DNA from 4 places in the Anabaena sp. WFMT genome. Region 1 is predicted to be linked to each of the others. Evidence: predicted binding sites of a transcription regulator. Region 1 holds the regulator's gene; each other region holds the start of a gene.
The links. The regulator NtcA, encoded in region 1, controls nitrogen genes in cyanobacteria. The targets are predictions, from matches to a motif close to TNTGTANNNNNNNNTACANA.

Region 1 (3,644 bases):
CATAAGTTCCTACCCGTTGAGTAGGAATTTCTAAACTATAGCTAAGATGAGGTCTTCCAGAAAAGTCTAAAGCCACCTGGATTAAAGCTTCATCTAAGGGTGCAAGAAAATTACCAAAGCGGACAATACCTTTTTTATTACCTAGTGCTTGATATAAAGCTTGACCTAACGTAATACCCACATCTTCATTAGTGTGGTGATCATCAATTTCCCAGTCACCTTGAGCTTGAATATCTAAATCAAACAGCCCATGAGAAGCTATTTGATGCAACATATGATCCAAAAAAGGAATACCAGTCGCAGCCTTACAGATGCCTGTACCATCAAGATTGATAGTAACTTGAATATCTGTTTCCCCAGTAGTGCGGTGAACTGTCGCAATGCGTTTGTTAGTCATTGGTCATTGGTCATTGGTCATTGGTCATTGGTCATGGTCATTAGAAATAGGGAGATGAGGGAGAGAGTATTGAGCTTTCTTCTGTCCCCCTGCTTCTTCTGCTTCCTATTACATTCCCATAATTTCATATCCTGCATCTACATACAGGATTTGTCCAGTAATGCCGCTTGCCAAATCACTGCACAAAAAAGCTGCTGTATTACCCACTTCTAGCTGAGTAACAGTCCGACGCAAAGGAGCGACTTCTTCAACGTGATGAATCATATCCAAAATACCACCCACCGCTGAAGATGCCAAGGTGCGGATAGGGCCTGCGGAAATACCATTAACGCGAATATTTTGGGGGCCAAGTTCAGCTGCCAAGTAACGTACACTTGCTTCTAATCCAGCTTTAGCTACGCCCATAATGTTATAGTTAGGGATTGCCCGGACTGCGCCCAAGTATGTAAGAGTGACAATACTCCCACCATCTGTCATCAGCGGTTTAGCAGCACCACTTAACTGCACTAGTGAATAAGTACTAACTTCCAAAGCTTTATTGAAACCAGAACGGGAGGTCTGGCTAAAATCTCCAGTTAAATCATCTCTGTTTGCAAAAGCTAGGCAATGAATGAGGATGTCTATCTTACCCCATTGCTGGCGGACTGTTTCAAAGGTAGATTGAATTTGCTCTTCGTTTTCTACGTTACAGGGAAGGAACAAGCTGGGATTGAGGGGTTCTACTAATTCTGAGACTTTTTTCTCAAATTTGCCTTTTTCATCTGGCAAATAGGTAATACCCAAGTTAGCACCTGCTTTGTGGAGTTGTTGGGCAATACCCCAGGCGATGGAGCGATTATTGGCAATACCTGTTACTAGGGCGTTTTTTCCGGACAGATTCAGCATAGAAATTGTTAATTTGATCAATCAATAGGAGCATACTAGAATCTGAGCCTATTTTGACTTTGTTGGCGGCGTGATTTTCAATAAATCTAATTAATTAGGGTGCTGAGTGCAACAAAATTTTTGCTGATTGTTTAAGAAGTTATAAAGATATCGGAAATTTTTATAGAAAAAAACCTTTTAACTTGAGGTTTTGAAACTACTTATCAACAATTGATGGCTAAAAATAACAAGAATTAGGTATCATAATAAACAAATGACTATAAAGCAGTAAATTTGAGTATAGGAAAAAACAAAAAGGTTGACGGTGCTTTCTTGATTTTTCAGGTGTATTCTTAGGTAATCAGTTTTTGTTTTTCCGGCATTGGGTAGGGGAAGGGAGATGATCGTGACACAAGATAAAGCCCTAGCAAATGTTTTTCGTCAGATGGCGACCGGAGCGTTTCCTCCGGTTGTGGAAACGTTTGAACGCAACAAAACGATCTTTTTTCCCGGCGATCCTGCCGAACGAGTTTATTTTCTTCTCAAGGGTGCTGTAAAACTTTCCAGGGTATACGAGGCAGGAGAAGAAATAACGGTAGCGCTGCTGCGGGAAAATAGCGTTTTTGGTGTGTTGTCGTTGCTAACGGGCAATAAATCAGACAGATTTTACCATGCGGTGGCATTTACCGCTGTAGAATTGCTTTCAGCGCCAATTGAACAAGTGGAGCAAGCGCTCAAGGAAAATCCAGAATTATCTATGTTAATGCTGCGGGGTCTTTCTTCGCGGATTCTTCAGACAGAGATGATGATTGAAACGCTTGCTCACCGAGATATGGGTTCTAGATTGGTGAGTTTTTTATTAATTCTTTGTCGAGATTTTGGTGTACCTTGCGCTGATGGCATCACAATTGATTTGAAATTATCTCATCAAGCGATCGCTGAAGCAATTGGTTCTACTCGCGTTACTGTCACCAGGTTACTGGGAGATTTACGTGAGAAAAAAATGATTTCGATCCACAAAAAGAAGATTACTGTGCATAAACCTGTAACTTTAAGTAGGCAATTTACATAAAGTTAGGGAACAGGGGGCAGGTGATAGGGGGCAGGCTTGCCGTGAGTTTCGACTTCGCTCAACTACCGCGTAGTCGAAGGGGAGCAGGGAGCAAGGGGCAGGGGAAATTTATTTATAACCTCTTTCCCAGTCCTTAATCCCCAGCGATGCACTGAGCAGTTCGACAAGCTCACTGTAAGACTTGTCAAAGTGTCCCCAGTCCCCGATCCCCAGTCCCCAAACAATTAGAGGTAAATCTAAAAATTGAGTAATTCATGCTTTTGTCAATCTTCTTTTCCCCACAGACTATGGTTGAAAGTAGTAGGCTGTATCTGGAAAGATTATGCCTCCGGCACGCTACGTGAACGGTAGTTAAAGATGGCCACTGGGTACATCCTCATTGCAGCAATTTTAATTTTGGGAGGCGTAATTGCCACCGTGGGCGATCGCATCGGCACACGAGTTGGCAAAGCACGTCTCTCACTTTTCAACCTGCGTCCCAAAAAAACGGCGGTACTAGTCACTATTTTTACAGGTGGCTTGATTTCAGCATCAACTCTAGCGGTTTTATTTGCTGCTGATGAAGGATTGCGGAAAGGAGTATTTGAATTAGAGGACATTCAAAATGACCTCAGAAATAAGCGAGAACAACTCAAAACCGCAGAAACGGAAAAAAGTCAGGTAGAAGATAAGCTCAATCAAGCCAGGAAAGAACAAACCCAGGCACAACAAGATTTACAGAAAATTAATCAGTCCTTGCAAGCAGCAAATGCCAAACAACAGATAACACAAGCCCAACTTAATCGCACCATTAGCCAACAAGCTAAAACACAAGCTCAACTCCAAGGGACTCAAAGCCAACTTGGGGAAGTGGTGAGTCAGTACCAACAAGCCACAGGGGAATTAGAAAACCTTTATAATCAGCGCAAGACATTACAGGCAGCGGTTGAACAGTTAAAAATAGAACGCCAGCGATTGTATGTGGAAGCGAAAAAAGCGATTGACGAAGCGAAGACAGCTATTGAAAAACGCGATCGCGAACTTGCTAATCGCCAAGAAGCGATTGAAAAGCGTGATCAGAAAATTACTCAGCTAGATAAACTTATTCAAAATCGTAATCTAGAAATTAAAAATCGAGAGCAAGTCATTGCTACTAGAGAATCTCGTCTCAAAGAGTTAGAAAAACAGCAAAAATATTTAGAACAGGAAGTAGCACGGCTAGAAAAATATTACCAGTCATACCGTGACTTGCGTCTGGGTAAATTGGCTATAGTGCGGGGTCAAGTTCTAGCAGCTGGTGTGGTGCGTGTAGCTCGACCTACGGCAGCTCGT
Region 2 (3,644 bases), on a different contig from region 1:
GTTTTTAGTACTATTAATAATCTCTTTAGATGGGAAACATTTTTCGTGGTAACTAAAACAACGCCCGTATCTTTAATGTAGGGTGTAACCTTAGTTTTAGCAAAATAAACCGGGTCTTTTTTCCATGCTTCCCAATCAAAAATAACTGGTCCTCCTTGGATTTGATTATTAAAGCGGTTAGCAGTTTGCTCTCCCAGCCATGTATTATTAGAAGTTAATACAATAAAACAACGAAAATTATTTTCATGAGCCAATGCTAAAGTAGCAATAGTTGTATTAGTTTTACCACTTTGAACTCGACCATAAATGAGTCCAGTCGTTCCATTAGGAATAGGGTTTACTCCTTTATAAGGTTGGCTGACTAACCCTGTACTATTTTTTCCTACATCACTATCACCAAAATTCTCCGAATAAACTTTGACACAATTTTGTACAACTTCAATAGCAATTTCTTTAAATTTATTTGCTTCTTTTTGTCCGATTTCTTTTTCTAATTTCTTCATTAATCTATCAATACAGTCGCCATTAATTTCAATAGGAGTATGTGTCATAATTTATTTGATTTTGATAAAATTACATCAGGCCAGTTATTTTGTGGTATTGTCCGTTCTAAGGGAACTCTCCCTGTACCTTTAACATAATAACTTCCTCTTAGTTCCCTTTTTACAGAAACACGCTGATTAGCTAAACCTTCAGTATAATCAAGAATTGTCCATAGTTGTTCTTGTGATAGACAACAAACACCATCCCGATGACAAATTAATGCTATAAAAAGTTTGACATCTGGATATACTTGATGAAATTCTGTGAGTGCAATTTCTTCCTGTTCACTGAAACTAAATGACCATGAAGAAGTAGGTTTTTTGGAAATTTTAAATAAGATAGCAGATTCTTTATTTAAGCTTTTTATAATATAAAGAGATGAATGAATGGAAGATAAATAACTTATAGATACATCAGATGTTCCTTTTAGTAGTCGAAGAAAAGCTGCACCATGTAAAAATTCTAGATCATTAATACTCATGGAAGTATTGCCAAGAATTATCTATTATGTAATATATTTTACCATAAAATTATCCAGTAATTTTACATGGGAAAGGGAGTAACTCAATTTTTTTTAAAAAAAGTAAACGCACCTTGCTAATAAAGCCAAAGTGCGATTCCTACGGAGCGCTTCGCTATCGCTATTAAGTCCATCCAGGCAGACTTAGTTTATATAGACACGGTTTTCAATCGCCAGGGCTAAATATCAATCTCACTCAACTCACGAGTGATATAGTCAAAAGGCTCATCCACAAAAGCAGTATTAGCAATACCAGCAGCCGCTACTTGCTCCTTGACAAGACCCTTCATAATCTGGATACCTTGAACTGTCGAACCAATGGGTACACCCAAAGAATTGTAAGTTTCCCGTAGTCCTTGCAACACCCGCTCATCAAGTACATTCATATTGCCAGCTACTAGCGCATAAGTAGCATAGCGGAGGTAATAGTCCATATCCCGCAAACAAGCCGCAAACCGACGAGTTGTATAGGCATTACCACCAGGGCGAATCAATTCTGGCAATTCTTCAAATAACTTAGCACCAGCCTGTTTAACAATAGCCGCTGCATTAGAATTAATTGCAGCCGCCGCTTGCACTCTTGCCGTACCAGTTTCAAAGTAAGACTTAAGGCTATCGATCGCATTCCGGTCAAAATAACGTCCGGTTACGTCATAATTCTTAATTAAAGTTGTAATTGCATCGCGCATTCTTTTTTCTCCCAATCATTAGCTATCTATGGTTTGATATTTATTTGGCTGCAATTATGCACCTGTAAACTTTTGTGCCATAAACAATAAATGCGGCACAAAAACTATCCATCCGCTATTTAAGGATTCTATGCCAAAGTTGACCCCTATGAGATGATATTTCCAGTTTTGTGCAGATGATGAAGAAAGGTTAATATAACCTGTAATCCAGATAATCTGTAACAAACACTACAAAACCACCTCAAGTCGAGTATTTACGATATTCCAGGTGGTGTGTCACAACTTGGGTTAGTTCGGCAGGGATAAGATGCTTTGGCAGATTCTGGTTTTACTTTAGGAAATTGGGTACAGAAGGAGTAACTATGACAACCCCAAAAGAAGTCTTGAAGATGATTCAAGACAAAAAAATTCAGATGATTGATCTGAAATTCATCGATACACCAGGGACTTGGCAACATTTGACCATGTACCAGGATCAAATTGATGAGAGTTCATTCACTGATGGTGTTCCTTTCGACGGTTCCAGTATTCGGGGTTGGAAAGGCATCGAAGAATCAGACATGACAATGGTGCTAGATCCAAACACCGCTTGGATCGATCCATTCATGAAAGAGCCGACGCTAAGTATAATTTGTAGTATTAAGGAACCACGCACAGGCGAATGGTATAACCGTTGTCCTCGCGTTATTGCCCAAAAAGCAATTGACTATCTTGCTTCTACAGGACTTGGTGACACTGCTTTCTTTGGGCCTGAAGCTGAATTCTTCATCTTTGATGATGTCCGCTACGACCAAACCGCCAACGAAGGCTACTATCATGTAGATTCTGTTGAAGGTCGTTGGAACACCGGTAGAAAGGGTAAAAACGGTGAAGTAGATGGTCCTAACCTGGGTTACAAAACCCGCTTTAAAGAAGGTTACTTCCCAGTACCACCAACGGATAGCTTTCAAGATATGCGGACAGAAATGCTGCTAACAATGAAAGACTGTGGTGTACCTATTGAAAAACAACACCACGAAGTTGCTACAGGTGGTCAGTGTGAATTAGGTTTCCGCTTTGGTAAGTTAATCGAAGCTGCGGACTGGTTGATGACCTATAAATATGTCATCAAGAACGTTGCCAGAAAGTACGGTAAAACCGTCACCTTCATGCCAAAACCAATTTTTGGTGATAATGGTTCCGGTATGCACTGTCACCAATCTATTTGGAAAGGTGGACAACCTTTATTTGCCGGTGACAAGTATGCTGGCATGAGCGAAATGGGATTATACTACATTGGTGGTATTCTTAAGCACGCTCCAGCATTGTTGGCAATCACCAACCCCACTACAAACTCCTACAAACGTCTAGTACCTGGTTATGAAGCACCAGTAAACTTGGCTTACTCCCAAGGCAACCGTTCTGCTTCTGTACGGATTCCCTTGTCTGGTAATAACCCCAAAGCCAAGCGGTTAGAGTTCCGTTGTCCAGATGCCACCTCTAACCCCTATTTAGCCTTTGCAGCCATGCTTTGCGCTGGTATTGATGGGATTAAGAACAAAATCCATCCTGGTGAACCCTTAGATAAGAATATCTATGAACTTTCTCCAGAAGAATTGGCGAAAATTCCTTCTACACCAGGTTCTTTAGAATTGGCATTAGAAGCACTCGAAAACGATCACGCTTTCTTAACTGATACTGGTGTATTCTCAGAAGATTTCATCCAAAACTGGATTGACTACAAACTGGTTAACGAAGTTAAGCAAATGCAGTTGCGTCCTCATCCTTACGAATTCTTCTTATATTACGATTGCTAATTGCAACGAGTAGTAAAGTAGCAAATTTGAAAGCCACCCTTGAGGGTGGCTTTTTTCTCAATCTGTTAGTTTAAGCACTCAAACAAAAGTCTTAGC
Region 3 (3,644 bases), on a different contig from region 1:
GCTGCTTCTAGGGTGAAAGCTAAGGAACTACCATGACGGTCAAAGGCTACACCTAAGTTAACTAATGATTCAATACAGCTAGGAGCATTTTCAGCTAAAAATTCTACAGCTTCGACATCACATAAACCTGCCCCTGCTTTTAATGTGTCTTCAATGTGCAGTTTGGGAGAATCTTCTGGGGATACGGCTGCGGCAATGCCACCTTGGGCCCAATCACTGGCTGATAAAGTAACTGTTTCTTTAGTAATCAAGCCGACTCGTAAGGACTCTGGTAGACACAATGCTGTGTATAGTCCAGCAGCACCTGCACCGACTACTAAAACATCAAATTGGCTAGGAATATCTATTTTAGACATTAGGTAATGGGTAATGGGTAGTGGGTAATGGGTAATGGGTAATGGGTAATGGTTAGTGGATAATGGTAATGGAAAAAAGTATCTAAATAATTTTTCCAGTCCCCAGTCCCCAGTCCCCAGTCCCCAATTCCCAATTCCCAGTCCCCAATCCCATTTAGTTATCTATAAATACCGTTGTTAATGCGATCGTCTCCTTCATTGAAGTTAGGCTCGTATTCGGTGACGGTAAAGTTATCAAAATTGGCTTGCAGTCTGGATTTTTGACTCTCGCTCAATCCTGGTAGATTCAATACATCCTCTACTTTTTGGTAGGGAGCATTGCTGATAATTTTCTTGGCCAGAGTGGGATATAACCCTGGATATTGTTGGAAAGCGGCAATGTTGGTATTATTCAAATCAATTTTTTTACCAAATTCCGTTCCTAGCTTGGCATCTGCCCGATTTTGACGTGAAATTGCCAAAACTGGGACTTGAAACAAAGTAACGTTGCTAAAACTTGCAGCTTGGGCGATTTGAGTAGTTCCCAATAATCCCCAACTGCCTAGCAACAGACTAAACACTGTTAATAAACGTACTAATCCTTTCACAATTTTCTACCTCTTTCCAACAAACATAAATCAACGCTTTTAGCTAGAAGCCGTCAACTGTAGGCTAAAGTTCAGAGGTATGGAGTACAAATTCAACCCCGCTAGTGACTCTGGAGGCTGATCGGGTACTTATTTGTTCTGACCTCATCCTTTGGTTGATAGCTGATAGCTAAATCAACACACAGCAGTCATCAGAAACTAATATACAGCTTAGTGAAGTACCCATCGCTGATTCGGAATACTAACCTGCCGATATAGTGGGTGACTTCTGTCCAAATTTAGTTAATATCCACAAATTTACGGCTCTGGGGTCTGATTTTACAAATTTATCTGCAATTTTTATGTTGTGCCTTTCTCAAGTCTGTTTGATAAATTTAGGCAAAAACCGCTGCTAATAAAAACAGACTATCTACTAAAATTGTACTCAAAACTGCTCCACTAAAGGCGTACCAGTGCCATTGTGTTTTACCCAAAGAGACAATTCCGACGGTTAACAATGCTAGGGCGAGAATAATTGCCCAGGCTTCTCCCCAAGGGGTTAGGACTTGCGCTAAAGCATTTTTTAAGATTTGTGAAGCTCCAGCGGCATCTGTTCTCATAATTTGTCGCCAATAGGGCATCAAATCCACTAAATAAAAATACACATCGGTTAAAACTGTGCCGAATAGCGAACCTAAATAAAACCAGTTCCCGACTTTGCCCCAATTTCGCCACAAACACCAGATAGCAAAGGGTAGTCCGATTGATTCTATGGGTAAGTGCCATAGGGGTTCCCACCGTAACCAGCCCCAGTAAATTGCTCCTGTTAACCAACTCCAGCTAAATCCTAGGAGTAAATCCCCCCAAATGTAGGTTTGTGGACGTGACATTAATGTCAAACTCAGCCAAACCCAAAATCCTGTCATTACTAAACTAACGCTGGGGAGCGATCGCACTAACGGCGCTTCTATAAATACTGGTACTGTTACCAAAAACATCGCTGCTGCAAACACTAGCCAAGTTTGCCTCCTAGAGATGACAGCGGGAAAAGAAGCCGATAACGATAGAGTAGACTCTAATTCCTTGATTCCCCCGTACCCGGTGTCAGTGGTGAGCAAATCCGTATTAGTAGTGGTGTAAGAGGACAATGTATTATTAATCAAAATTTTTAATATTTGTTACTAAACTTTACTTATCATAAAGTATCATACTCTAAAATCCCCCTAGGGGGCATCTTGATTATACTTTAAATTTTTTCATCTCTAAGGATGTTGCCCGGAATAAATGACGAGAAGCAGGTAAAGTTGGATAATTTTCTCAAGTTATTTATTCATTTTGGGAGCGTGGTAAATGGCGATAATCTTGGCAACAGGCAGTATAGACTTGCTATTTCTTGTATGGGGGCAAATTTTACAGGTAGGAGTACCTAGCGAAGCTACAACTAATGGAGTCAACCTTGTTCAAGGACTAATGCAAGCATTCATTCTCGGTATTGTGCAAGGTATTACCGAGTTTTTACCGATTAGTAGCACCGCACATCTGCTAATTGTCACCAAAGTATTTGCTTGGAAAGAACTAGGTTCTAAAGATTTCGTCGATGCCATTCAATTTGGTAGTGTTCTAGCAATTTTATGGTATTTTTGGACGCTGATTTCTAGTATTCTTAAAGGTGCAATCAAAACACTCAAGGATAAAGACTGGGAACGGGAAGAATGGAAAATTACTGTAGGTATTGCAGTAGGAACAATACCTGCATTAACTATTGGCTTTCTTTTAAAAGACGTTTTACCTGATAGTGCATTAATTATTGCTATAATGTCAGTCGTTATGGCGATTTTACTAGGTTTAGCCGAAAAAATTGGCACTCGCAAGCGAGGATTTGATTCATTACAAATTAGAGATGGTATTTTAGTAGGATTAGGACAAACTCTAGCTTTAATTCCCGGCGTTTCCCGTTCTGGTTCTACATTGACAACTGCCTTATTTTTAGGCTTAGAGCGTGAAACAGCAGCTAAATTCTCATTTTTGTTAGGGTTTCCCACTCTGACCATTGCCACCCTTTATAAAAGTCTGAAAATATTTAAGCTATTTCAAGCTCAAGAGTTGCCAAATAACATTGTTTTACTGTTAATTGTCGGGATTATTTCAACCTTTATCTTTTCCTACTTATCAATTGCATTTCTAATCCGGTATTTACAAACCAAAAACACAATGGTTTTCGTATGGTACAGATTAGCCTTCGGCACTGCTATCTTATTAGCGATCGCATTTGGTTGGCAAGGATAGGAGATAGGAGGCAGGGAGCAGGCTTGCCCTGAGCGAAGTCGAAGGGGAGCAGGGAGCAGGGAGAAAGATAATTATTTACCAATCACCAATTACCAATTACCAATTATCCATGACTACCATTCATCCTGCCAAAATTACCAAGGTGCTTCCCGAATCAATAGCGGCTGAAATTGGCTTTGAAGCGGGTGATGCGATTGTTGCTATTAATGGAATACAACCCCGTGACTTAATTGATTATCAATTTTTATGTGCTGATGAAGTTTTAGAACTAGAAGTTTTAGATACATCTGGTAAAACCCATCATATTGAAATTGAAAAAGATTATGATGATGACTTAGGACTAGAATTTGAAACCGCTTTATTTGATGGTTTAATTCAGTGTAATAACCGTTGTCCTTTTTGCTTTATTGACCAACAACCACCAGGTAAACGTTCC
Region 4 (3,644 bases), on a different contig from region 1:
ACTTGGAAACGCTATAGGAATAATATATGAAGTTATTAAAGCAATGGCTTTGATTTTTTAACGTGCGGAAAATTGCTAATTTAAAGCATAACTGATCATATAAAAACAATGATGAAAAAATTAAGTCAATACTTACCCCAATACAATCTGTGGCTAAGTAAATATCGTATTATTTTACTTTCTTCTACCTTATTTCTGAGCTTCGATGTAGGAGTTCTTATCCCCAATTTCATTATATCCTCTCAATTACAAGAAGATGCTGTAATTATTAACTTGGCTGGTCGTCAGAGAATGTTATCACAGAGAATTGCCAAAACTCTTTTACAATTACAGGTTGCACAAACATTAAACCTTCCCACCACAGAGACAAAAGAAGAATTAACAAAAGCTTTTAATAAATTTGATGAAACTTTAACTGGATTCTCCTCAAGTAAGGTTGTGACTGGTAGTGATGAAAAACCTGTTTTTATTAAAAAACTGCAAGATGAGAAATCTAAAGAACTGGTTACTCAAGCTCAAGAAATCTGGAATATATATAAAATAAAAATAAACCCTATAATTTTGTCTGGAACGCAAATTTCCCCCTCTATATTAAAAGAAGCTGTAATTTATTCTAGTGCAAATAATATCAAATTATTAAATTTAATGAATGACCTAACTACAGAACATCAAAATATAGCTAATCAAAGAGCGCATACGTTACAAATTATTCAGATTACTGGGTTAATAATGGCATTAATTAATTTCTTTATCTTGCTTTCACAGAGCTTAAAAAAACTAACGGACAGCGATACTCAAATGGCAGAAACTCTAAAGCAATTAGAAACAACCCAACTCCAACTTATCCAAAAAGAAAAAATGTCCAGTTTGGGACAACTGGTTGCTGGAATAGCTCATGAAATCAATAATCCTATTAATTTTATTTCACCTAATATTAATCACGCTCATAAATACATTTCAGATCTGTTAGAATTGATAGAACTCTACCAAAAACATTACTTAGAACCAATACCAGAAATAGATGAATTTATCCAACTAATTGATCTAGATTTTCTGCAATCAGATTTACCAGAACTACTAAAATCAATGAAAAATGGTACAATCCGTATTCAACAGATTGTACTTTCTTTAAGAAGTTTTTCTCGCTTAAATGAAGCTGAAATTAAGCGAATTGATATACATGAAAGCATTGATATTATTCTAATAATTCTTCAAAATAGATTGAGTTATAAATTAAATCAACCCAATATTGAAATTGTCAAAGAATATGATCAATTTCTCCCATTAGTAGAATGTTATACTGCCAAACTTAATCAGGTTCTATTAAATATTATCACCAATGCTATTGATTTTCTGGAAATAACCCCATCACTCATAAATCCTAAAATATCCATTACTACTAAATTGATCAAAAATAATTATGTCTTAATTTGCATTGCTGATAATGGTATTGGTATTCCAGTAGAAAATCAACAAAGAATTTTTGACCCATTTTTTACAACTAAGCCAGTAGGAAAAGGTACTGGTTTAGGATTATCTATTAGTTACAAAATTATTGTTGAAGAACATCACGGTCAAATACGCTGTAGTTCTACTCCTGGAGAAGGTACAGAAGTGCAATTAGAAATTCCTATTGTTTATTCAATAGATAATTCTAGAAAAATATATAGCATTTCCTAGCCTAATAAAGTACAAAAATATCTGCGTTTAATTATTACTGCTTACACCTCACTTGAATGGGAATTGCTATAAATTTAATTATTCTTTCACTGCTAATTCTCATCAATCATTTACACCTGTTGCTGTCTCAAAAGCCTGCAATGACCAATTATCGTTGATTCATATCATTTCCAATTTGTATAGTGAGTAAGTCCTAAGAATAACTACACATATACAATATTTAATTTATTTCTGTAACAACAGCTACAAAATGTATGCTATGTTATGAATACAAGACATAGACATAAACCTAAAGGAGTTATCCCTATGAGTAGCAATCGAGCGCAAGTAGCCCGGAAAACAGAAGAAGCACACAAAGAGAATATTCAGAAAACTCTAAAACATCGCTTGGAAGTAGCCAGATTAAAGGGTGATGAAAACCTCATTGGTCAGTTGGAAGCAGAAATGGCATCTTACAGCTAAATCAAGTTTTTAAATTTAATATTCATTCTTGGGGGTAAAAGTTTCGCCACTTTTATCCCTAATTATTAGACATATTTAGTGGAAAATTAAATATATAAGTAGTTAGGCAACGACTATGATTATTGCCTGATAAGGGTTTTAAGCTGATTTACAGACTTATTTAGCATAACAAGTAATGAATATCTATAACTTTTAATTAAATTTGCTGAAGAATTACAATTTTTTTTGAAGCAAAAAAATATTACCAGTATCATCCAGTGTTCCCACACTTTCTAAATAGGTAACAATTAAGAATATTCATGTTAATTATGCAGTGAATTTAGTAGTTGTCAAACACCACATCTCAAAACAGATAACAGAAAAATTTTGAAGCCTTATAGCCAGAGTAGGCAGAATTTACTCAAAAATGGCTATAAAGCTAATATTTGTCCTGGTGGACATGAAATTCCGGAAAAATTACCAAAGGATAACGAGGTAGCAATTTCGCCGAATTTGCTAAAAATTGCTAATACTGGATTAAATAGTGCTTATTTCCGCCCTGTAAATAAGCGGAAAAAACCCCATCCAGTAAGTTATCCTCTGGGTTTTGTTGAGTTCTTTATTAAGCTTCTAACTGTTGACTGATATCTAGTTCTAGATACCTGATTAGGTTCTAAGACAACGGATTTCATTGCTGAAATCTAACAATGCCGATAGATATCGCTGGAACTGAAAGAGGTTTATTTAATGGGATACTGCTACGGATTTAGCAGAGAGTCCATACTTGAGTCGTCGTGGTTTTACTATCATTTCAAATGCAGTCAATGTTGTTGCACTTGAGATTTTAGAGTTTAGACTCCTCAAGACAGATTCATATGTCACCATTAACCTGCATTTGATGGACTTGATCTGCTAACTCTTGACGACCTTGATCATCCAGCTTGTCAATAGCTAACATCCCCATGAGAATAACCTCTTTTAAGGTTAGACGTGTAGAATGTGCCTGTTTTTGCACAATCTCTTTAATGATTGGACTGACACCAATTGCGGTACTAGCTCTAGCCACGGAATAAAAGGAAACATTAATGACTTCGCATAAATCTTAGCACTTTAAATGACGTTATTCTAATTTTGAAAAAATTTTAACTAAGTTGTAAATAATAATAATAAATTTAAACTGTCCGATATTTAGTTATTTTTTATACTAAAAATCAGGGAATTACATCCTCATGGGGGATATTGATACAGGTGTAAGGAAAGTAAAATTTTCCTGAATTCAGCCTGAACAGGCTGTCATAAGGAAAAGTAGTGAGTATTTACAAGGAAAGAAAAAACGATGAAGGAACCTTATCTGTTGGCAGCAAGCTTGTTAACAGGATTGACAGTACCAACATCGGCTCTCCCAAAGATGTCGAGTGTCCTACCAGAAAATACTGATTTTCTGGAAAATTTAACACTAAATTCACAGTCGCAAGTAGGTGAAAAAGTCATCACTAATGTTGACATTTCTTTACCAGAATTTA

Region 2: glnA (type I glutamate--ammonia ligase) is a predicted target of NtcA. The motif match lies at 1,968-1,987, and genes of this name have one in related genera.
Region 3: ACSQ6I_RS01270 (DUF3120 domain-containing protein) is a predicted target of NtcA. The motif match lies at 2,088-2,107, and genes of this name have one in related genera.
Region 4: pirA (arginine synthesis PII-interacting regulator PirA) is a predicted target of NtcA. The motif match lies at 1,911-1,930, and genes of this name have one in related genera.

Annotation. Positions count from the first base shown of each region.
Region 1 is NZ_JBPWOA010000016.1:225,378-229,021, forward strand. Features, by position in the region: gene hisB (imidazoleglycerol-phosphate dehydratase HisB) at 1-397, opposite strand, end outside; gene fabI (enoyl-ACP reductase FabI) at 506-1,282, opposite strand; gene ntcA (global nitrogen regulator NtcA) at 1,662-2,333, shown strand; gene ACSQ6I_RS08590 (DUF3084 domain-containing protein) at 2,691-3,644, shown strand, end outside.
Region 2 is NZ_JBPWOA010000029.1:116,158-119,801, forward strand. Features, by position in the region: gene ACSQ6I_RS19630 (Z1 domain-containing protein) at 1-551, opposite strand, end outside; gene ACSQ6I_RS19635 (hypothetical protein) at 548-1,024, opposite strand; gene apcB (allophycocyanin subunit beta) at 1,243-1,752, opposite strand; gene glnA (type I glutamate--ammonia ligase) at 2,115-3,548, shown strand; gene ACSQ6I_RS19650 (hypothetical protein) at 3,640-3,644, opposite strand, start outside.
Region 3 is NZ_JBPWOA010000002.1:222,776-226,419, forward strand. Features, by position in the region: gene nadB (L-aspartate oxidase) at 1-356, opposite strand, end outside; gene psbU (photosystem II complex extrinsic protein PsbU) at 515-943, opposite strand; gene ACSQ6I_RS01270 (DUF3120 domain-containing protein) at 1,318-2,085, opposite strand; gene ACSQ6I_RS01275 (undecaprenyl-diphosphate phosphatase) at 2,273-3,208, shown strand; gene ACSQ6I_RS01280 (TIGR03279 family radical SAM protein) at 3,318-3,644, shown strand, end outside.
Region 4 is NZ_JBPWOA010000021.1:55,691-59,334, reverse strand. Features, by position in the region: gene ACSQ6I_RS13890 (ATP-binding protein) at 109-1,680, shown strand; gene pirA (arginine synthesis PII-interacting regulator PirA) at 1,987-2,142, shown strand; gene ACSQ6I_RS13880 (hypothetical protein) at 2,509-2,766, shown strand; gene ACSQ6I_RS13875 (hypothetical protein) at 2,993-3,187, opposite strand; gene ACSQ6I_RS13870 (SGNH/GDSL hydrolase family protein) at 3,458-3,644, shown strand, end outside.